Regions from separate parts of the Aneurinibacillus sp. XH2 genome, predicted to be linked through region 1. Evidence: riboswitches for the same ligand, from Rfam matches in the RefSeq annotation. Region 1 holds a riboswitch; each other region holds the start of a gene.
The links. A riboswitch is a leader RNA that binds a small molecule or an ion and turns the genes downstream of it on or off. The one in region 1 is predicted to bind cobalamin.
Positions count from the first base shown of each region.

Region 2: linked by a shared signal. The riboswitch ahead of cobT (nicotinate-nucleotide--dimethylbenzimidazole phosphoribosyltransferase) and the one ahead of ACH33_RS13535 (S-layer homology domain-containing protein) in region 1 are both predicted to bind cobalamin.
Region 3: linked by a shared signal. The riboswitch ahead of ACH33_RS00215 (energy-coupling factor ABC transporter permease) and the one ahead of ACH33_RS13535 (S-layer homology domain-containing protein) in region 1 are both predicted to bind cobalamin.
Region 4: linked by a shared signal. The riboswitch ahead of ACH33_RS16590 (ribonucleoside-diphosphate reductase subunit alpha) and the one ahead of ACH33_RS13535 (S-layer homology domain-containing protein) in region 1 are both predicted to bind cobalamin.

Region 1 is NZ_CP014140.1:2,736,179-2,741,974, forward strand. It holds gene ACH33_RS13530 (DUF4430 domain-containing protein) at 1-695, opposite strand, end outside; gene ACH33_RS13535 (S-layer homology domain-containing protein) at 718-4,236, opposite strand; cobalamin riboswitch at 4,435-4,635, opposite strand; gene ACH33_RS13540 (Cof-type HAD-IIB family hydrolase) at 4,761-5,570, opposite strand; gene ACH33_RS13545 (2-hydroxyacid dehydrogenase) at 5,597-5,796, opposite strand, start outside.
Region 2 is NZ_CP014140.1:610,524-616,319, reverse strand. It holds gene ACH33_RS02940 (cobyric acid synthase) at 1-876, opposite strand, end outside; gene ACH33_RS02935 (MDR family MFS transporter) at 890-2,371, opposite strand; gene cobT (nicotinate-nucleotide--dimethylbenzimidazole phosphoribosyltransferase) at 2,536-3,603, opposite strand; cobalamin riboswitch at 3,751-3,925, opposite strand; gene ACH33_RS02925 (ornithine--oxo-acid transaminase) at 3,952-5,145, opposite strand; gene pruA (L-glutamate gamma-semialdehyde dehydrogenase) at 5,190-5,796, opposite strand, start outside.
Region 3 is NZ_CP014140.1:36,354-42,149, forward strand. It holds gene cobJ (precorrin-3B C(17)-methyltransferase) at 1-1,050, opposite strand, end outside; gene ACH33_RS00200 (energy-coupling factor ABC transporter ATP-binding protein) at 1,075-1,920, opposite strand; gene cbiQ (cobalt ECF transporter T component CbiQ) at 1,926-2,717, opposite strand; gene ACH33_RS00210 (energy-coupling factor ABC transporter substrate-binding protein) at 2,701-3,012, opposite strand; gene ACH33_RS00215 (energy-coupling factor ABC transporter permease) at 3,019-3,777, opposite strand; cobalamin riboswitch at 3,977-4,189, opposite strand; gene ACH33_RS20300 (CDGSH iron-sulfur domain-containing protein) at 4,447-4,671, opposite strand; gene ACH33_RS00225 (hypothetical protein) at 4,962-5,171, shown strand; gene ACH33_RS00230 (helix-turn-helix domain-containing protein) at 5,510-5,653, shown strand; gene ACH33_RS18940 (hypothetical protein) at 5,719-5,796, opposite strand, start outside.
Region 4 is NZ_CP014140.1:3,343,648-3,349,443, reverse strand. It holds gene ACH33_RS16605 (hypothetical protein) at 1-1,251, shown strand, start outside; gene ACH33_RS16600 (LCP family protein) at 1,389-2,351, shown strand; gene ACH33_RS16595 (DedA family protein) at 2,390-3,001, shown strand; cobalamin riboswitch at 3,127-3,346, shown strand; gene ACH33_RS16590 (ribonucleoside-diphosphate reductase subunit alpha) at 3,533-5,752, shown strand; gene ACH33_RS16585 (ribonucleotide-diphosphate reductase subunit beta) at 5,776-5,796, shown strand, end outside.

The DNA of each region.
Region 1 (5,796 bases):
TTATTCGGAAAAACCCCGTTTACCCGGTACATCCAACCGCTTTTGCTTCCCCTGTCAAATTCGTATAGATTGTCAATTCCTTCTACGTAGGCGGTCGCTTTCACGCCCCGATATTCCATCTGAATCTTTTTCTCTCGCGTAACCCGTTTGAGCACGTCAAGTACAGTATCGCCTTCCTGAATTTCAACTTCGGTTGGCGAAAGTATCGTTCCCCGTTCCTTATCCGCTACAATAGAAAAGGAGACCATTTTTTTAGCGGGGGAGGTTTCGCTAGCCTGTTGTGCCTTTTTCGTTTTCGCATGATCGACCGTCGCTTTCGCAGCCGCTTGAACCGGTACTGTCCGTTCTGCCGCTGCGACTGCTTTCGTTGTTTCTCTTTCCTGTTTCTGAGAAGAAGCATTATTTTTTTCTTTTTCCTGTTTTTGCGGTATCGGTTTGGATTGTGATGGATGGTTCATTGCCGCAGGTTGGGCCGTTTGGGCCTGGGATTCGGATAAAGCGGGAGCCGACGCCTGTGCGGTCGGCATTTGCTCGGCCTGTTTTTGCTCTGCCTGCTGTGTTAACGCAGATGTTTCCACCGCCTTTCCGGTATTGGCTGGCGTATTGGCCGGTGCTGTGCTACAACCAACAAGCAAGCTCAGCACGATAAGAACCCGAGCCAGAAAATAGAGTTGTGTGTTTCCTTTTTTAAGCATAAAGCGCCCTCCCTTGAAACATTTATTTATTCATTTTTTCATATAATTTAATGGCAACAACAGCCGCCATTTCCCGTGTAACGGGAACGTCCGGATAAAAAGCGTCGTCCGCTCCAACCATAATCTTTTGCTCGCGAACCGCCTGTATATATGGCAAAGTCTGCCTGAACGCCCGGTCATTGTCCCGGAAGCTCGCCTGTTTCAAAGCGGGAGACAGCCCAAATGCTTTTGCAATCATAACCGCCATTTCCTGACGGGAAACAATTTGTTCAGGTTGGAAAGAAGAAGGGGTAACCCCTTGAACAATTCCTTTTTCTCTTGCTTTCATAACATAACCGTAATACCAATTTTCCGGTGTAACATCCATAAAAACTTGTTTTGCCTCAACCGCAGGCATTTCATTACGCAATTTCATCAATAACACCGTCAACTGCGCCCGTGTCATGGCCTGTTTCGGAGCAAAACGTTGTTCCACCTCGCTAACGCTTTCCATCAGGCCCTTCTCATACGCTTGATACACAGCCGCCATCGCCCAGTCAGAGATCGCCCCCTCGTCTACAAAACGCATTGGCGTTGTATCTGTGTCAAAGGTAGCCTGGGCTTGTGTTTCCGTTATTTGATAAAGCTTTTCTTTTCCTGTTAGGAACCGATCATACGCTACTAGCGCCATAAGCGCCTGCTCAGTTGCCATTTTATCGGCCGGCTGGCCGATAAAATGGGCGTATCCGCCATCCGCTTGTTTAAAGCGGAATAAACTGGTCACGACATCTCCTTCCTCTTTCACAAATCTTGCATCTTTCGGATCGATTCCAACTGAAGCAAGGGCAATGATAACCTGGGAGACACTTTCGCTATTTTCATCGCCGAACAGTTTATAGCCGCCATTTTTGAGCTGAACCTCAGAAAGCCATTGTACCGCTTTGTCAACCGCCTGTTTTACGTCTTTTTTCTCTAAATATGAAGACAAGGCAGTAATGGCCATCGCTGTAATATCGACGTTGCTTTCCTCTCCTTTTACAAGCGGAAAACCACCATTTGGATTCTGCTGCTGCACCAACCAGTCGATCAACGTATTTCTTGTCCATCTGGCATGATTAGGAATTTCGTATTTACCGCTATCAAAAGCTAACAGCGCGAAAATCGGCCCATTTGTTCCCTGAATGGTCATATGCTCATGATTGTAAATTTTCTCGATTAAATTGTAACCGCCGATGCTGGCTGGATTCCCTCCTGCTGCTTTCACGGCTAGGGCAATGCGCTCATAATCGGTTACTTTGCGAAATTGTCCATTTTTCTCTCTAAGCATTTTTTCGATGGAGGCAAGATAGCCCGGAGGGAGCTTGCGGCCAGCGCGGGCCAGCGCGAACGCTCCCCATTCAGTAAGATTACCATCGCTTGCGTTTGCGAGAATTCGTTTACAAAGAGATTCAATCTCCACATCCAACGATGGAATGGACTGTGCTGTCTTCTCTACTTTGCTGCGATCGATCACCGCAAATTTTGTGAAATGATCCACTTTTCCGATAATAATACCTGTTTTCGCATCCAATACTGCGGGGATCGGAATCCACTCATTTTTCTGCTCGTCCAGCCATGCCAATACAAGAGCGTGTAATTGCTCCGTTTCGATAGGAATTTTTATCATAATGTATATCGATTTGTTAAACTTCGTACCATCCGGCCCGAAATCATATATCCCAGAGACAAGCTCCGGACGTTGAACCATCTGTTCGGTAATCGTGAGCGAAGTTGTTTTGGATAAAGCTTGCGCTGGAACGATGAGTTGTACTTCATCCATATTATCTTTAATTACGCTTTCGACAGCGGCTGAAACGGACTGTTGTAACGATACCGTATGATTAGCCAACGATTGCTTTATCTGCTCCGCTTGCCTGGCATCCATTCTTTCGGCAGCATTTAGCACAACCGTCGTTGTGGCCACTTTGCTTATCGGCTGTGTATTATTCGGCGTAAGACCAATACGGTTAAGTTCATTTTCAACATGCGCCGGAATGGAAAATGTTCCATCTTTGTACGTATCCGCAAGAAAATACGCACCTAAATCCTTGCCGAGATCAAGCGTATAGCGCCAGGCTACAACATCCCCATCTTCTAACATATAAATGCCTGCACTGTAATTGGGAAACCAGCCGTTAACCGAATACATCCAACCGCTCTGCGGACCGCGATCAAACTCCCCCAGCCCATCAATGGCTTCTACGTACAGCGTCGCCCCGGAACCGCGAGATTCTACTTTATTGCCTAACATACGCCGGAGAACGGTATAGGCTGTGTCCCCCTCCTTCAGCTCTACCGACTGAGCAGGCAAAATGACGCCGCGCTGACTATCCCCGATTACGGATAGCGTAATTGTTTTTTTTACAGGAACAGGTGTATTCGGGGGCGTTCCTCCTTCAGGCGGTGTTGATCCATCGGGAAGCGGCGACCCTGGTTCCGTTGGAGGTTTTTCCGATGTTGGTGGTGAAGGCTGAGCCGCGAAGCGATAAAGCGGAGATTTCCCCTTCGTAAATAAATCATATGCTACCAGCGCCTGCAACGCTTGTTCCGTAGCCATCCTATCCGTTTTTCCGCCCGCTACATGGACAAAGCCTCCGTCCGACTGCCGGTATGAAAGTAAATGATGCAACAAATTTTTTCCTGATTTTGTGAAAGCGGCTGAAGTCGGGTCTATGCCATTCGCGGTTAAAGCGATAATCACCTGGGCTGTAGTCTCGCTCGGCTCCGTTACGTCCCCCAAAAAACGAAATGTGTATCCGCCCGTTTCATTTTGTTGAGCCGATAAATAAGCAACCGCCTTATCAACAACCGTTTGCACTTCAGGACGGTTTTTGTATGGCGCAAGAGAGGTCAGCGCCATCGCCGTTATATCGAGATTGCTTTCGGCTCCGGGCGAAAGCGGCCAACTTCCGTCCGCATATTGATGTTGCACAATGTAAGCAATAAGCTTCTCGCGATTCCATTGCGCATCTTCAGGCGTTTTGTAATCTCCGCAGTCAAGGGCGATTAAAGCAAAAATCGGTCCGTTGAGCCCTTGGTTTGTCATGCGAGAATTGTTGTAAATTTTTTCGATGAAGTTATAGCCGGCGATTGCGGTCGGATCACCGCCTACCGCTTTGACCGCTAAAGCAATTCGTTCATAGTCGGTTACTTTACGGTACTGTCCTTTTGCGGCCGCGACCTCCCGTTCTATGCTTTCGAGATAGCTTGCCGGAACCGCTTGTCCAGCGCGCGCAAGCCCGATTGCTTCCCATTCAGATAGTTGATTATGGCTCAGGGCATACTGACTCGCTGTCTGAATCGCCTCTTCAATGCCAACAGAATGGCCAGTAGACTGCTCTTGTACGGTTACTGTATCAGGAGTTACTGTAGTATCGCTCCCCAAATCTCCTCTTATTTTTGGTACAATAGAAGCATAAGCCGGCTTCGGTTGAAACCAAGAAAACCCTAACACTGTAGAAATAAAAAGAAAGAAGATCGTGAATAAAGCAAAATACTTTTTCCATGTATTTCTGAAACCCATTTTCTCATTACCCCCTTCGCTCTTAAAGAAATGTCAATGCACAATAACAAACAAAGCCACCCTTATACAAGGGTGGCCTCACATACAATGAAATGTTGCAATAACAAACAATGGAACAATACAAGAAAAAAAGCATACAAAAGCCCAGCTGTATTGTACACTGTTGTCGTTTCTTTATTCTCACCCCCCGAAGAATCAGAAACATCTTAGAGAAAGGCAGGTCTCCTGGCTCATGGATCATCGCTTCTCCATACCTTCCCATTTCATCACAGAAACAGTGGCGTATATTGCTGGAGTCACTCCCCATTTACAGTGGCGGGACCGCGTCGGATTTGCACCGTTCTTCCCTTTTAAGCAAAAAGCACACAGGCAATTTGCACCTTTCCCCGCTCTTTATTCAATTTTTATTCTTATGATACTGTCTCGACGCTTTTTTGTCTATAATATTTTAACATTTCAAGAAAAAATTTGTATAGAATGCATATTTTCTCAACATGAACAGCGAAACGATACGAAGGAAGTCTTTATACGCAGTTTTTCATCCCGAACACAAGACGCTGCAAGGCTTCCGCCACGCCGCTTTCATTATTAGAGGCGACGATCAGGTCGGCTTTTTCTTTTACGTCCTCCGGTGCGTTAGCCACAGCTACTCCGATTCCCGCCATAGTAATCATATCAAGGTCGTTATAATAATTACCGATAGCGATCGTATCGGCCAGCGAAATATTTAAATATTCGGCAAGGTTACTTAGCGCCGCGCCTTTGGAAGTCGCTTTATCAATAATATCGATATAAGACGGACCACTGCGGAGCGTCCGCACCGGCAAATTCATCGCAGCAAATTCATCGTACGCTTTGTTAAGCTGTTCATCGGTGCCAAATAAAGTGAATTTAACCAGCTTATCCTCCACGGTTAACATATCCTGAATGAGTTTTGGCTGTGCGAGGTATTTTGCGTACATCCGTTGCACGTCTTCGCGCTCCATGCTTTCCGTATACATATCAAATGCGGTGCAAAAGTCCATGTGAATATTTTCCCTGCGACAGTACTCCACCACACCTCTCAATGATTGCATAGAAAAACCGTTTTCCTGCAGAATTTCTTTCGTTTTGGAGTGTGTAGTAACCGCGCCGTTATGACAAATAAAATAACCGTGAATGCCGATTTCTTCAAGAATCGGAAGCACGCTGACAGGCGCGCGCCCGGAACAAAGCACAATTTGTACTCCTTCCTCTTCCGCTGCTCGCAACGCCTTTTTGTTTTTTTCTGTAATCCGGTAGTCGTCTGTAAGTAGCGTTCCGTCGATGTCAATTGCAGCTAGTTTGTATGCCATATATTTCACCATCCAGAATCTTTTCTTTATAATAATGATGCATAGACATCGGGATTCGCCGTATATCTTAACCGTTCGCCTTTTACGCCTAGAAGCACATTTTCCGCCGCTACCATCGCCATGCGGAGACGTGTCTGTACAGTTGCACTTCCAATATGAGGCAATGCTACGACATTATCGAGCGAAAGTAAGGGATGCGAAGGAGGAATTGGTTCTTTTTCAAACA
Region 2 (5,796 bases), 1.5 Mb from region 1:
GTGATTCCATTCCGCCGCTGAACCAATCAAACGCACTCTCACTCCCGGTTCATCATATAGCGGATCAAGATCTGTGAAATTAGAAATGCGCGGCAAACGGATAAATGCCACATCAAGCGATTCGCCGGTTTCATCCCGCTTTTTCAGCTTTAAATTCGACAGCGCAAGCGAATCTTCCGCTTCAATACCTGTATCGGCGTACGGAATCACGCCAAGCACCGGAATACCCGTATATTCCTCCAGCCAATCCAATCCAGGTTTCAATAGAGAGAATTTTCCGCGAAATTTATTGATGATAAACCCTTTTACCCGCGCCCGTTCCGATTCATCCAGTAGCGCAAGCGTGCCGACCAGCGAAGCGAACACACCGCCCCGATCGATATCCGCCACCAACAAAACCGGCGCATCGGCCAGTTCCGCTACTTTCATATTGGCAATATCTCGATCTTTCAAATTAATTTCCGCCGGGCTGCCTGCACCTTCGATAACAAGCACCTCATATTCCGCTGCAAGCCGGTCAAGCGATTCGCGCAGAATAGGCAGCGCCCTGGGCACATAATCTTCCCGATACGCAGCTGCGCCCATGTCCGCGTAGTGCTCGCCCCGTACGATCACTTCGGCAATCATGTCTTTCTTGGGCTTCAGAAGAATCGGATTCATGTCAGCCGTCGCTTCGATCCGGCACGCTTCCGCCTGCACGCCCTGCGCCCGTCCAATCTCTTTGCCATCGCGCGTAATGTAAGAATTTAAAGCCATATTTTGTGATTTAAAAGGCGCCACTTTCCAGCCGTCCTCATAAAAGATGCGGCAAAGCGCGGTGCATAACACGCTTTTGCCAACATCAGATGAAGTTCCCTGCAGCATGATCGCTTTCATCTACGATTCCTCCTTATGATTGCGTACGAACAGAGTCAGGTTCAGGATTTTTGCGCGGCAACCAGAACCCGACAAGCAAGGAAGCCACCGCTAATACACACAACACAACAAACACATGGTGCAGCCCATACGCCAACCCTTCCCGCATGATGTCAAGCATCTGCGCCGGAATCATCTGCACTGCTTCCGGATTAAACAATTGGTTCATATCCGTCCCGGCCGCTAACCCGTGCCCTTTCGTATAGCGATCCAGCGCCGCATTAAACAATGTGCCGAACACCGCGATGCCAAACGTTTGTCCGAGCGTGCGGACGAACGAATTGGAGGCAGTGGCCGCACCACGTAAACTCCAATTCACTGAAGATTGAACAACAACGGTAAACACGGTAACCGAAAGGCCAAATCCAAGTCCTGCAAAAAACATAATCGCGATAAGCGCAAACTGTGACGTATCCATCCCGACGGACGCAAGCCAGAGCGAAGCAAAGATAAGGATGGCAAGTCCCAGCAATGACGTATTGCGTGTACCGATACGAAGCATCAAACGTCCGCTCAAGATCGCACCCAGCGGCCAACCGATGGACATCGGAGTTAATGCCAATCCTGAACTGGTTGCTCCTTCTCCATATACACCTTGAATCCACATCGGTAAATAGGCGTTTATCGCAATCAACACGGCGCTAATAATGAAAGAGACCAGATTGGAAACGGAAATACTGCGGATGGTCAACAGTTGCAGCGGCAGCATCGGTTCCGGCGACCTGATCTCAATCCACACGAATACAGCCAGGAACAAGGCCGCGGTCATAAATAGAACAAAAATAACCGAAGACGTCCAGGCATACTGCTGCCCGCCGGTCAAGAATGCGTACAACAACGCTGACATCCCGATGGTAAACGTAACTGCGCCCGCATAGTCGATATGTTGTTTCTTTTTCTCGAACGATTCATGCAAATATAGCCACAACATAATAACAGCCACAATGCCAAACGGCACATTAATAAAGAAAATCCAGTGCCACGATAAAACATCAACGAAAAATCCGCCCACCAGCGGCCCAACAATGCCGGAAATTCCCCAAATTGAGCTAAACCATCCCTGAATTTTGGCTCGCTCTTCAAATGAATAAATATCACCGATAATCGTGAACGTCACCGGCAGTACCGCCCCGGCTCCAATCCCCTGAATAGCGCGGAATAAAATCAGTTGCTCCATCGACTGCGCCAATCCACATAGCATCGAACCAAGTAAAAAGAAGGCGGTACCAATCGTAAAAATAACTTTGCGCCCGAATAAATCTGCCAGCTTGCCGTAAATCGGAGTTGTAACGGACGTTGTCAGCAAATATACCGCAAACACCCAACTCGTAAGCGTAATCCCCCCTAAATCACTTACGATTCTAGGTATCGCAGTACTGACGATCGTCACTTCAATAGCGGCCAGAAATGTTGCAACCAACATTGCGATTGTTACATTTCTTCTGTTTGTTTTCATATGTTCTCTCCTTCACCTTTGCTTTTACCCCCGCTATTGAAGGCGAGGGATTCTGCCTAGGTAGTATAAAGCTTCCAGCATAAAAGTCAATCGTCCGACTTACTGATACGTTCATTCTCCTGGATAAAACCCCCGCTGTGGAGGACAGCGGGGGTTGTTGATTCTTATAAGCCTAAATCAGCAAACGTTGCCATTTCATTCAACATAGCAAGCGATGCTTCCAGCAATGGGAACAAAAGCACTGCACCTGAGCCTTCGCCTAAACGCATGCGCAAATATAACGCTGGAGTCAGTTCCAAATATTCAAGCGCCGCCCGATGGGCTGGTTCTTCTGATAGATGCGATGCGAATAGATACGGGAGCACAGCCGGGCATATTTCATACGCAATCAGTGCGGCTGCGCCCGCGATCACCCCATCGACAAGAACAGCCATTCGATTGGCTGCAGCCCCTAAAGTCAATCCCACCAATCCGGCAATTTCCAGCCCGCCGACCCGCGCCAGCACATCAATCGGCTCCAGTTTGGCACGCCAATTCTTTTCAATTCCATTTATATGAAGTGCCCGCTCAATAATAGCCTCCTTGACCTTCCGCTTCTCTTCATCAATGCCTGTCCCTTTGCCTGTCAGCTCAGTTACAGAACGGCCGGTTACGGCAGCTGTCAAAGCAGTGCTCGGGGTTGTATTTCCGATTCCCATATCGCCTAAGGCCACCGCCTGATACCCCTCTCTGGCCAGTTCCACAGCGATCCGGATGCCGACTTCAATGGCGGCTACGGCTTCCTCCCGGCTCATTGCTGCCCCCTGCGCCATGTTGTTCGTGCCTGCCCTTACTTTTTCTGCTCTCACGCCCGGAGATGTTTTCGCCTTGCTTCCAACATCGACGACGATCACCTCCGCTCCCATCCGGCGCGAGAACACATTAATCGCAGCACCTCCCCGCGCAAAGTTATCCATCATCAATCCGGTTACCTCCGGCGGAAACGCGCTCACTCCTTCTTCGACCACACCATGATCGCCGCACATGACTACCACCGCTTTTTTACGCAACGTCGGCGCTTCTGTCCGTTGAATGCCAGCCAAGCGGATCACCATTTCCTCCAAGACTCCCAAACTTCCTGGCGGTTTGGTTAAGTTATCCACTTTTTTTTGCACCGCTCCCATCATCTGTTCATCCGGCTGGACGATACGACTCAATATGTCCGCGAGCGTAATCTTGGTTGTTTGTTTCACCTTCTCATCCCCATCCTTTTCTCTACCGTTTCAAGAAAATGGTAAGGACGCAGGAAAACAAAGCGCTGGTCACCATGATGAATAAAAAAGCCCAGGTCAAAGAAGACCTGGACTTGCCACATCCGGTTCAATGCTACCTGTTCCTCGAGTAGTCCGCTGCAATAGGCAGGTCTCCTGGCTCCCGGATCAATACCATGTGCCAACAGCCTTCCCAGACGAATCGCCCAGTGACTGTCAGCGGCTCCCCGGCTACAGTGGCGGGCCCGCGTGTTTTCTTCCCTATTCTCCCCGAAAATGGGGCACCTATTGCGTCCTATACACATTTACAAACAGCATACACCGGTTTGTTTATTTTTTCAATACTTGATAGATTCTCGCGATTGCCCAATCCAAATCCTCTTTAGAAATAATGAGCGGAGGCGCAAAGCGAATCGTTGTTTCATGCGTTTCTTTACACAGCAGACCAAGATCTTTCAACGCTTCGCAATATGGACGGGCTTTCTCTGTCAGCTCTACGCCAATAAACAGACCACGGCCGCGTACTTCTTTGATGATTGGATTTTCAATTTGCAATAATTTCTCTTTAAAGTATTCGCCCATTTCCAGCGAACGCTGCACAAGGTTTTCTTCTTCCAATACTTCAAGCGCTGCGATGGCCACGGCGCAGCCCAGCGGATTTCCGCCAAACGTGGAGCCGTGAGAACCCGGTTCGAAGACGCCGAGAATTTCTTTATCCGCAGCCACAGCAGAAATCGGGAACACACCGCCGCCAAGCGCTTTCCCCATAATATACATGTCCGGCTTTACATCTTCCCATTCGCAAGCGAACAGTTTACCTGTACGACCAAATCCGGTTTGAATTTCGTCTGCTACAAAAAGTACGTTATTTTGCTTACAAATTTCACGTGCTTGCTTTAGGAAACCTTCTGGCGGCATCACGATACCCGCTTCGCCTTGAATCGGCTCCGTAAGGAATGCGGCCGTATTAGGCGTAATCGCTTGTTTTAATGCCTCGATGTCACCGTACGGAATGATTTTGAAGCCTGGCGTAAACGGCCCGAATCCACGCTTATAGCTTTCATCGGAAGAGAAAGACGTAATGGTCGTCGTACGACCATGGAAGTTGCCTTCACATACAATAATTTCCGCCTTGTTTTCCGGGATTTTCTTTACATCGTATGCCCAGCGGCGCACTGCTTTAATTGCTGTTTCTACCGCTTCCGCGCCTGTATTCATCGGCAGAATCATGTCTTTTCCGGTCAGCTTGGAAAGCTTTTCGTAGAACTCGCCCAGTTTGTCATTATGAAATGCACGGGAAGTAAGCGTAACTTTATCCGCCTGTTCCTTGAGCGCCTGAATAATTTTCGGATGACGATGGCCTTGGTTGAGCGCCGAATAAGCGCTCAACATATCCATATATTTGTTGCCTTCCGGATCTTCTACCCATACGCCTTCCGCTTTAGAAATAACGATCGGTAGCGGATGATAGTTATTAGCACCGTATTTCTCGGTTTTTTCGATAATGCTTTGTGTTTTGCTCATAGAAGTCGCACCGTTCATGGTTATTCTCCCCTCTATAATAAAAATTACAATACTTCAGAAATAAGCTTCGGCTGCGTGAACTGCAACAGGTAGTCCGGGCCGCCCGCCTTGGAATCCGTACCGGACATATTGAAGCCACCGAACGGATGCACGCCAACGATCGCGCCTGTGCATTTACGGTTAATGTACAGGTTGCCCACATGGAACTCAGCACGCGCCCGCGCCATATGTTCACGGTTGCGGGTGAACACCGAACCCGTCAGACCGTATTCCGTATTGTTCGCCACTTCCAGCGCATGGTCGAAGTCGCGCACTTTTGTGAACGCCACAAACGGGCCGAAAATTTCTTCCTGCATGATCCGCGCGTTCGGAGCCACATCCGCGAAGATGGTCGGCTCGATGAAGTACCCTTCATCCCCCGCCGGCTTGCCGCCCAGCACCAGCCGGCCTTCTTGCTTGCCAATTTCCACGTATTCCATCACTTTGTTGAACGCTTTCTCATCGATCACCGGGCCCGTGTAATTGGATGCATCGCGGACATCGCCCACCTTCAGACCTTTCGTGATTTCCACCACACGGTTTAACACGGTCTCATATACATCCTCATGCACAATCGCACGCGAGCATGCGGAACACTTCTGGCCAGAAAAA
Region 3 (5,796 bases), 970 kb from region 1:
CTCCGCCAGCACCAGCATTTGCTGAGCCGTAATTTTTTTGTTAGCAACACCCGGAGATACAGCAAATTCAAAGATAGACTCCTGCACAAATCCGGCTGTCTCCAGGGGAATTGATTCAGGCGCCGTACCATACAACTTGCCAAGCGCTTCTTCTGCAAGCGCACGGGTGTATGATTTTTCGGCCTGTTGTTCCTGCTCACCCGCAAACACACTGTGAAGCGCCCACGGTTCGTTTTCTGGACGTAAACGCTGATGTGGAGCCAGCGCCTGCTTGTCCGCATTTAACGTATATTTGCGCTGATAACCGCGCGGCGTAATCATTTTTCCATCATAAAGCCGAGTCGAATTGTTTCCAATAATAACAGTGGTCAACATGCCGATTTCATGGTCCAGCATATGGGCCAAATCCGTAATGACGATTGACTGTCGCTCCCGATACGCGCTCTTGACAAGTCCAACCGGCGTGTCCGGCGAACGGTATTTCAACAATATACGCTGAGCCTCTTCGATTTGGCGCGTCCGGCGCCCGCTTTTCGGATTGTATAAAGCAATAACAAAATCAGCCTGTCCGGCCGCCTCCAGCCGCTTTGCAATCAGTTCCCACGGAGTCAAATGATCGCTCAGGCTAATGGTGCAGGCATCGTGCATAATCGGAGCACCAAGCAAGGAAGCACACGAATTAATGGCTGAAATTCCAGGTATAACTTCGACCGCAATCCCTTCTTTCTCCGTCCATCCCTTTTCCATAAGCACTTCATATACCAATCCGGCCATGCCATATACACCAGCATCACCACTCGAAATAACGCCGACTACTTTGCCTTGTTCCGCCTGACGCACTGCCTCCTGAGCGCGTCCTACTTCCTCCGTCATACCGGTCTGAACCACGATCTGGTCTTCCCGCAACAACCCGCGAACAAGTTCCACATACGTGGTATAGCCAAGAATCACTTCGCATTCTTCAATTGCTTCGCGGGCTCGCTGCGTAATGTGCTCAAAGCTTCCAGGTCCAAATCCGATAATTAGTAATTTTCCGCGTTTTCCATCCATATATCTCACCCCGTTACCGTTTTATTAATCAACCAAACATCTCGCTAACCGTTCTTTCAAATCCGCAACATTACGTGGCCTCGCTTCTGTCTCAGGGAAAAACGAAGGTACGAGTGCTTCCCACACATCAAACAAAAGAGGAACACCCAACTGTAGCCCTTCCAGCACATCGCGCCGCGCAAACACCTCATTCGGTGCACCTTCCAATGCAAGCCGTCCATCTTCGATAACAAACACCCAATCCGCCCACTCATAAGCTAGATCGATATCGTGCGTCGCCATCACAATGGTTGTCCCTTCTTCTCTGTGAATTCTTTCTAACTCTTTCATCAAAAGACGCGTATGCAGGCGATCGAGATATGCTGTTGGTTCATCTAGAAGTAAAAGCTCCGGTTCCAGTACCATTACTCCGGCCAGTGCTACTCTTTTCTTCTGGCCAAGGCTTAAGTGATGCACCGGACGCTCGCGGAAATGTTCCAGGCCGAAACGAACGAGCGCCTGTTCCACCTTCCGCTTCGCTTCATCATCCGAAAGACCTGCGCTGCATAAGCCGTATGAAATATCTTCAACCACTGTGCTGGCGATAAGTTGCTGTTCCGGATCTTGAAAGACCAGTCCGACTTTCTGCCTGATTTGGCTGAGAAACGTACGCCGATAAGAGAATGCTTCCCCTTTCCACTTCACGACCCCGCGTTCTGGTGCATAAATTCCGTTCATATGCAAAAACAATGTCGATTTTCCGCAGCCGTTATGTCCGAGTAGTGCGCAGCGCTTGCCTCTGGGCACCCGCATTGTCAGACCATTCAAAGCAGGAGTTTCACTTCCCGGGTATGTGTAGCACACATCCTCGATTTCCAAAAGCCAGTCCATTCTTCTCACCTTCCCGTCCACCATTCAAGCGCAACCAACAGCAAAAAAACTGCTGCCGCCTCGGCCGCGTATCTTCTCGAAACAAAAGCATGTGAAGAAGCTAATACCCTCAAGTCTCCATCAAATCCGCGCGCCGCAAGTCCAATCGAAAGCTGCTGATAACGCTGTACTGTCCGGGCAAATAATCGCGCAACCAATCCGCCGGCATCCCGCATCTTGCGCGAGAATCCATGTCGGGCTCCCCTTGCTTTATAGGCAATCCAAAGCTGTTCCACCGTTTCTAAAAACACGAAAACAAACCGATACATAACAAGCAACAAATCTGTCACCATACAAGGGACACCAATCCGCCGCAGCACGGCTAAAATTTCCGTAAATGGAACCGTCAACAAAATAAAATACAAACAAGAAACGGAAGAAAGCGAACGAAGCAATAACGCGCTCGCTTTCTTCATACCGGCCACGCCAATATATACATGAAAAACTCCGAAAGAATAAATAAATACCGTCTGCTCTGTTATCTCCGCTATTGACCGCGCCGTAATTTCCAGCATAATTGGCGGCAAGCTAAGCGCAAGAAATAAAGAAATTGCCCCCAATAGCCGCAAATAAATACGCCAAGGAATGCCGGCATAGCCCACAATCCAGACACTCATCCATACAAAAACTGCTATGTGAGTAGGCGCGTGCGCCACCATAACAAAACAAAGCATAGTAATGCCAATTACCAGTTTCTGAATCGGAGATACATGGCGCAGGCGATTCGTATAAGCAAGCGTATCAAGCTGAATCTTCATCCGAACATTCCCGCTTTGTAGCCCGACCCTTATAATAACCGATGCCATACCCTATAATACCGGCGCCAAAGGCCGCCTGAAGCGCGAATAGAAGGCTTTCCGTCTCACTTCCCGGCGGTTCAAAAAGCGGCTCGAACCACGGTTTGTATTCTGGTGCCATTTCTGTCACCGCCTGTTCCGCCGCGCCGTCCGCTCCGCCAAAATCCGAATCTTTAATCATGACAAGCGGAATCACCATCAACGCAGCTACTACCAAAATAATCAACACATTCATTTTCCAAACCGAATTTTTCATAAAGAATTACGCTCCCCGTTTAATAGATTGCAGCGTGTTTAATTCTTGTCTGTTATACACCATAAGCCAGTTCCATACCAGCACCGTCAGCAACCCTTCGCTAATCGCGAGCGGAATCTGAGTAACCGCGAAAATTCCAGCAAACTTTGCGAAAGAAGCCAGCACTCCGCCACTTGCCGCCGGAAATGCCAGCGCCAACTGTAAAGAAGTAACAACATAAGTCGCCATATCGGCTAATGCCGCCGCCAGAAAAACGGCCAAACGTTGCTTTCCCGTTGAACGAACAGTCAATCGGTACACACTATATGCTACGAACGGCCCAACCACGGCCATGGAAAACGCATTTGCACCCAATGTGGTTAGTCCACCATGTGCCAAGAGTACGGCCTGAAACAAAAGCACAAAGCTTCCTAACACTGTCATCGCCAGCGGGCCAAACAATACCGCCCCCAATCCCGTCCCGGTCGGATGAGAACTGCTTCCTGTCACGGATGGAATTTTCAGCGCTGACAAAACGAATGCAAATGCGCCCGCCAACCCGAGAAGCAATTTCGTCTCCGGTTGCTCTTTTGTTAATCGCTTAAGAGAACGAAGTCCCATCAGGAAAAAAGGTAAAAACAGCACCCACCAAAAAACGGCCCAACCTACTGGCAAAAAGCCTTCCATAATGTGCATCGCATAAGCAGTGTTAGGTTCGTTAAGCGAAAAATAAAGCGCGAACCCCGCAACAACTGCAGCAAACGAGAGCATACGTTTTCTTTTCATTCACTTCTTCCTCCCTTTCATACATGCAATTTCTATCAGCAATAAGAAAATCTAGCAAGTTGCGCTCTCATCCTTTAATAATGAAAATAAAAAAGCATCTTTTCCCACAGAAAAGATGCTTCGGTAAACAAAAGCGCAAAATCAATCTACGTGCCTGTGTTATATGCCCCTTTGAACACCTCACCATCCTCGTGGTTTTGCAGTGTTTCTCTTCACGGCAGGTCTCCTGGCTTCGGGTCTGACGAACAACCGCCCCCTTCCCATTTCACAGGCAGAAATAGTGGGTTTAATATCAGCAGTGTTCTTCCCTTCACAGTGGCGGGACCGCGTCGGATTTGCACCGAACTTCCCTTTTAAGTTCTCCATTCCAGCATCTGGTGGAACTTTGAACACCGTAAAGTTTACATATACAGTTGTAAGTGAGCCCATGATAACATGAATTTGAAAATAATTCTACTGGTAAACACTTATTTTTTGAAAAATTATAGACTTTAGTACAGGAAAGAAATCAGAATACTAGTAACAGCGCCAACCCAATTTATAAGACTCAGGCTTACTATTACTTTCATGTAGATCGAATCAAAAGAAATAAGAAACCCTGCCTTTTGGCAGACAGGGGCGAAATTCAACTATTTAAGGCGATTAAAGTTTGGTATGGGTACCATCACATTACGGTAAATTCCCGGATTTTCCGCACCCGCAAATCGCGACTGTTTTCGGTTCTTCAATATTCACAATGAACGGCTGTTTTCCTGTCCCTTTGTGAGAGTCATCACAATACGGAGGGTTCCCAGTCAAACCACAAGCACAATAAGCTTTTTTTCCGGGTTTCTCTTGTATTACATAGGGTTGCTTCCTATCATACATAGCCATCTCCATTCCTCCTATATCCATCTTTTTTGCTCTTTCAACGTTCGTATTGTGATGAGAAAAAGGGGCGATTTACCAATTCCATTTTTTCCTAATACGAGACAGAAATATTCATCCGTTATTTAATCAATCGTAGAAACAAGAAGAAGCGGAACATGGAACTTATTTGATTTTATCTTTTTGCAAACACAACATTGGTAATTTTGCACATTATTTGATTCTAAAGCAGGGAATTCTTTTTCAAATTTCCATGGTCGAAGCCGTCTCATTTGGCAAATATATAGCTACCGATTAAGGGGTTAACAAACGGTTATTTGGCAATACTGGCTCTTATCATCACAATGATAAGGAGCGGATTATGTTATGAAAAAATCACTGATTACAAACTTACGAATGAAGCATTACGAAAGGAAGAGCGTGCGATTTCTGATGCTTTTTTCCGGCAGCGTGTGACGGCCGTTCGACTGATTCTTGAAGGTTTTTCTACGGTAAAAGCTGCAGAAGTACTGGGCATTTGTCACTAGTCTGAGACGCCTTAGAAAAAGGCGCCGCTCACGTAAATAACACCTGAAATTTTTCAAACGAAGAAAGGGAACTGACCCTTCCCTATCTAAGTTAAAAATATGCTTAAGAAATTTTCGAAATCACAAGTATGGATAATTGCTTTAGTGGTCTATGTGCTAAGTACCATTAATTACAAAAATCCTTCTACACTTGATAAGATATCCATTACTTTGGCATGTATCTTATCAGCTCTTGTCATCTGGAATTTCGTATTACACTTATATAAAGAAAGGATTGAAAAATGAACTATACCTTTAACAGTACAAAAGAGTTAAAACAGTTTATCGCAAAGGAAGTCTTGAGCTCGGCTGAAGCTATTGAATACCTAGGGATTAGTCGTGCACGTCTAAGCCAGTTAATTAAGAACGGCAAACTTATCCCCATCAAAAAACTGCAACGGGATAGTCTGTTCCTAAAAATCGATGTAGAGAAAAAAAAGTAAGAGCTTGAAGAGTTAAGGAAGAAATACAGACCATATGATTAAAAATAAGACCCGGCTACACCGAGTTATTTTTGTTCTGGCATCCATGTGAATACGTAGTCAGGTTTCGAATTCTTTAGGACAAGCTGACCGTTTTCTGTATG
Region 4 (5,796 bases), 610 kb from region 1:
GCCATTATCTTCGGCCTTCTTCCTTTGGGCAGCGAAGCGACATACTGGCTGTCCGCTTCATCACGGTTGGTCGTGGGGCTTTTCTTGATGCTTCTTTCGCTTTATTTGCTTGTGCTGAGCTTTGAACAGAAGAAAAAAATAGGATATGTTGCAGGTTTTGTAATTGTTCAGCTTTTGTCTTTTGGTTTTTATGAGCAAATTATTGCGCTTGGCGCGGCTTGTTCTTTTCTGATTATGCTCTGGAAACAAAGATGGCGTTTGCTTTGGCTACCTATTTTAAATGTCGGATTTATTGGAATTTATTATGTGGTATTTAAAGAAGGGGGCAATACCGCCGAACGGGGACAGCTTGTTCCATGGGAAAGGTTGCTTGTTCATACGGGTGGTGTGTTTCATGAATTTTATGATATTGTCGTATTGTTGCACACTAAATTTTACAGTATCGGTTTTGGACGTGGCCTGTCTCTTTTGTTGAAGAATCATTCCTATCTTTACTTATTCTTGATTACAATCGTGGCGCTGACTATCGGCTGGCTGGCCTTCCGGATGGCAGACAAGGAAAGCAGGTTGCGCCGACCGGGCGTGGAGATTCTGCTCGGAATTATCATAGCAGTTGTACCGCTTTCCCCGTTCTTTATTCTTGATAAAAGCGGACTGGCGTTGCGCAATGTATTTCCGTCTTTCATAGGGCTTGCGCTTCTTGTGGACGGTTTGCTGTTGCTGATAGTTAGAAAGAGAGTGGGACGGGCTGTATACGGTATGCTGATCGCCAGCCTGACATTTATTTTCACCGTTGTGAATGTAGCGGAGATTGTTGATTATAAAAATGTAAGTCAGGCGGATCGCTATATTGCGGAGCAAATTATCGCGCTGGGAAAGAAAGAACATAAAATAAATGGAAAGTATCCCGTTTATTTGTTTGGGGCTGAGCCGCAAATGGTTCAAGTAGGCGTTTCATTTTTAAACCATGTGCGCAATGCGACCAGCAGTGATTGGGCAATGGCAGGAGTTATGCGGGCGGTTGGTCAAAATCGTTATTATCCGTCAGTTACACCGGTTTCTGTCAAGAAGGATATTATTATCGCAAGCCGAGATATGGAGCGGGGACTGATTCTTGGGCTGGAGCCCGATTTGACGGTTGTGCCGCTGCGGCCGCAGAAAAAGCGCAACGGGGATTATCATCTGGTAAGGCCGGACGGTACAAGATTCGGCATCTATTTCACAAGCAAGCAGTATTTCCGTAAATGGTAGTTGTTATGATAAAAAGAATAAGCGAATACTATCTGGTGTAATGGCATGAAATTAAACATAGTGATAAAACATCCTGATGCGCTATAATAAAGAATGGTGTTTTGCTCACTGTAAAGAAAGGATGTTTTGTTAATTCCATGAGAACGTTAAAAACCATTCTAAGAATGACGTTTGTTTTTTTGTTATTATTCGGAATCGGGTTAGGTGCGTATTACGCCTATTCTTTTTATTCTTTCACGACGAAAATTCAGAAACCGGGCACCGCGACATCGCTTCCGGAATGGACGGGAAAAGAACGTGTCAATATTTTATTGTTGGGTGTGGACAAGCGTGATTATGAGGAGTCTACGCGTTCAGATTCAATTATGGTAGTAAGCATCGACCCGGTAACTCAAAAAGCGCATCTATTTTCTATTTTGCGCGATTCATGGGTAGAAATTCCGGGTCATAGAAAAAACCGGATTAATGCTGCATATGAACTTGGCGGCCCGGAATTGATGGCTGAGACGGTGGAGAATTTAACCGGGCTTCCGATTCAATATTATGTAGTGACCGATTTTAAAGGGTTTGAAAAAGTAGTGGATGCGCTTGGCGGCGTTGATTTGTATGTTGAAAAAGACATGGAATACTATTTGTATGAAAATAATGGGTACTATGATATTCTGCTGAAAAAAGGCTATCAGCACCTGGATGGTCGTAAAGCGCTGCAATATGTGCGTTTCCGCCACGACAAAATGGGCGACTTCAGCCGGACAGAGCGGCAGCGTAAATTCTTGAAAGCTTTGGCTGAAAAGGCGAAAAGTGGAACGAGTATCTGGAAAGTGCCGCGTGTGCTGGAGGCTATTTCTCCTTATGTAACGACTAATATGGGTTCCACCGATATGTTGCGTCTGGCAAACCTGGCCTATAAAATCGATCTGGAGAATCTACAGACGGAACAAATTCCGCCTTCTACGATTTTGCGGGAAAAAACGATTGGTGGGGCACAGGTAATCGATCCACGTGCAGAGCGGACAAAAGAATACATTCGTGAACTTCTGGAAAATCCGGTGGATGGCCAAGCTGAGGTAAACAAAGAGGTCAAGGGTTCTATAAACTGATTTTGTGTATAGGATAGTTGATAAAGGGGGACGGACTTATGGGAAAAATGCTTGAAACGATTGGATCCTGGATTACCGCCATTATCGACTATCTGGGGTATATGGGTGTGTTTCTCGGCATGCTTCTAGAAAGCGCCTGTATTCCGATTCCGAGCGAGCTAATTATGCCGTTCGCCGGTTTTTTGGCTTCTCAAGGCAAGATGGACCTGGTTTTTGCGATTGCGGCGGGAAGCTTTGGAGGCACGATCGGTTGCGTTGTCGCATATATCATCGGGCATCGTTATGGACATTTGTTGGAGGGGCCGCTTAGGTTCATCTTCCCGCTGCATGAAGTACGACGTGCGCAGCGCTGGTTGGCCCGGCATGGAGATAGTGTTGGGTTCTTTACTCGCTTGCTTCCGGCTATCCGTACGTTTATCTCCTTGCCTATGGGAATGGCACGTGCGCCATTTTTGCGTTTTATTGTCTATAGTTTTCTTGGCACGACGATGTGGTGTACGGCCCTTGCCTATGTAGGCTGGATTCTAGGTGAGAATTGGGCGGAGATTAAAACGTATTTACATTACGGGGACGCGTTTGTTTTGGCCGCGTGCGCGGTGCTTGTCATTTATTACTTGTGGAAAAGAAAAAAGCGAAGTCGTTTTGTATGAAGGAAGGCTCCTGGTTTTTGCCGGGAGCCGCTTTAAGTTAAGGAATGTTCTGCTTTCTTCTGAAATGCCCAAAAGGTTCCTTTATTAACCACAATATATTATGTTATAATCTCCTTATAAAACTAAATATAGGTAAGCTTTATGGTGTGTTTGCATGATTTTTTATCTTACTAAGAGATCAGGTAAACACTTAAAAGGGAAGACCGGTGAAAGTCCGGCGCGGTCCCGCCACTGTGAACGGGGAGCAACTCTTGGATTCACCACTGTTTCATAAGACTGAAATGGGAAGGTATAGAGAAGCGATGATCCGTAAGCCAGGAGACCTGCCATAAAGAAAGCACCGTTGGAACCACGAGGATGGGGAGGTGTAATCAGTCATGAGGGCGTTTGCCCTTTCTTAGGCGCGTTAAGCTTAGGCACAGGTATGCCTTTTTTCATTGCCTATTACAAGCATCCTTATACCCAACGGGAGAGGATGCTTTTTTTATTACCGCAAAGGAGATGGAAGAATTGCAAACATTTGTTTTTGATATGGATAAACAGGTTCCTTCACTCATCAGCGATATCTTGAGTGATTTTCCCCAATTAGATGCGGATGCGCTTATTCGGGGTACGTTCGCGAAAGGGAAACACAAAGAACTAACGGAACAAGAACTGGCGAAAATCGTTTCCATGTCAGCCGCGGAGCTGATCTCTAAAGAGGAGCCGGAATGGACCTATGTTGCAGCTAGAGCATATATCATTGCGCTGTATCACGAAGTGGCCCGAAGCCGTGCATACCCATTCAGACTTTCTCGTCCCTATGGTTCTTTTCTCGACCTGTTGGAGCAGTTAGTGGAAAAGGGCATTTATCAAAAGGAGATGCTAACGGCCTACCGCTTACAAGACATTATGGAACTGGAACAAGAGATCGATCCCGAAAAGGACAAGCTATTTACTTATTTGGGGATTGTTACTCTTGCCGAGCGGTATTTGGCCAGGGATTACACCGGCAACCTGTTTGAACTGCCCCAGGAGCGATTTATGATCATTGCTATGCACCTCATGATGCAAGAACCCAGAGAAAAAAGATTGGCGCTGGTGAAAGAAGCCTACTGGGCACTGAGTCATCAGTATATGACGGTGGCAACGCCGACTATGGCGAATGCGGGAAAAGCAAGGGGGGGCCAGCTTTCCAGCTGCTTTGTGGACACGGTTGATGACTCGTTGCAAGGCATCTACGATTCCAACACCGATATTGCCCGGCTGTCCAAAATGGGAGGCGGCATCGGCGTATATATGGGAAAAGTGCGGGCTCGTGGCTCTTCCATTCGCGGCTATGAAAACAAATCGAGCGGGGTTATTCCTTGGATTCGCCAACTGAACAACACGGCGGTAAGCGTCGACCAGCTTGGAACAAGAAACGGCAGCGTTGCTGTTTATCTCGATGTATGGCACAAAGATATCCTGGCTTTTTTAGATTTGAAAATGAACAACGGTGATGAGCGCTTGCGGGCGCATGACATCTTCACGGGTGTGTGTATCCCTGATCTTTTCATGGAAGCGGTAGAAAACAGAGAGGAATTTTATTTATTTGATCCGCATGAAGTTCGCAATGTAATGGGCTTTTCTCTGGAGGATTTCTATGATGAGGAGCCGGGGCAAGGCAGCTTTCGCGAACGTTACGAAGCGTGCGTCCGTAATGCCAGCTTGAGCCGTGTGACGGTACCGGCTATAGAAATCATGAAGCGGATCATGATCTCGCAGTTGGAAACGGGAACTCCGTTTATGTTCTACCGGGATACTGTTAACCGCGCGAACCCGAATAAACATGCGGGAATGATTTACTCCAGCAATTTGTGTACGGAAATTCTAGAGAACATGTCTCCTACAACGGTGTGCGAAGAAGTGTTACAGGACGGAGAGATTGTGATTCGGAAAATACCGGGCGATTTTGTTGTCTGCAATCTTTCCAGCATTAATCTGGGGCGTGCGGTACCCGCAAACGTATTGGAACGATTAATTCCCATTCAGGTGCGCATGCTGGACAACGTGATTGACGTAAATCAGATTGATGTTCTACAGGCCCACTATACTAACAAAAAGTATCGAGGCATTGGGCTTGGAGCTTTTGGATTACATCATCTGCTCGCCGTCAATAAAATCAGATGGGAAAGTGAAGAGGCGGTTAGATTCAACGATCGGTTGTTTGAACGAATCAATTATTTAGTCATTCGCGCTTCACTGGAATTAGCGAAAGAAAAAGGAGCCTATCCGCTCTTTTCAGGCAGCGAGTGGGAAAATGGAGAATATTTTGTCCGCAGACGTTATGATTCTCCCGAGTGGAAAGAACTCGCGAAAGAAGTAGCCGTATGCGGCATTCGAAACGGATATCTGATGGCCATTGCACCAACCGGCTCAACGTCGCTGATTGCTGGCTCCACCGCTTCTGTTGATCCAGTGTTCGAGCCGGTCGCTTATGAAGAGAAGACCACATACAAAATTGCCAATCCAGCTCCCGATTTGTCTTCTCGCACACTGTGGTACTACAAGGGAGCGTATCATCTGGATCAGCACTGGTCGATCAAACAGGCTGCCGCCCGCCAGCGTCATCTCGATCAGGGACAAAGTATCAATTTATATGTCCGTCCTGACATCCATGCCAGGGATTTACTACGGTTGCATATGGAGGCCTGGAAACAGGGATTGAAGACAACCTACTACATCCGCAGCCGTGCGATTGAGATTCATCAGTGCGAAGCCTGCACATAATAGCAGAAAGGGGAACGGAAATGCTGCAGCAACAGAAAGTTTTT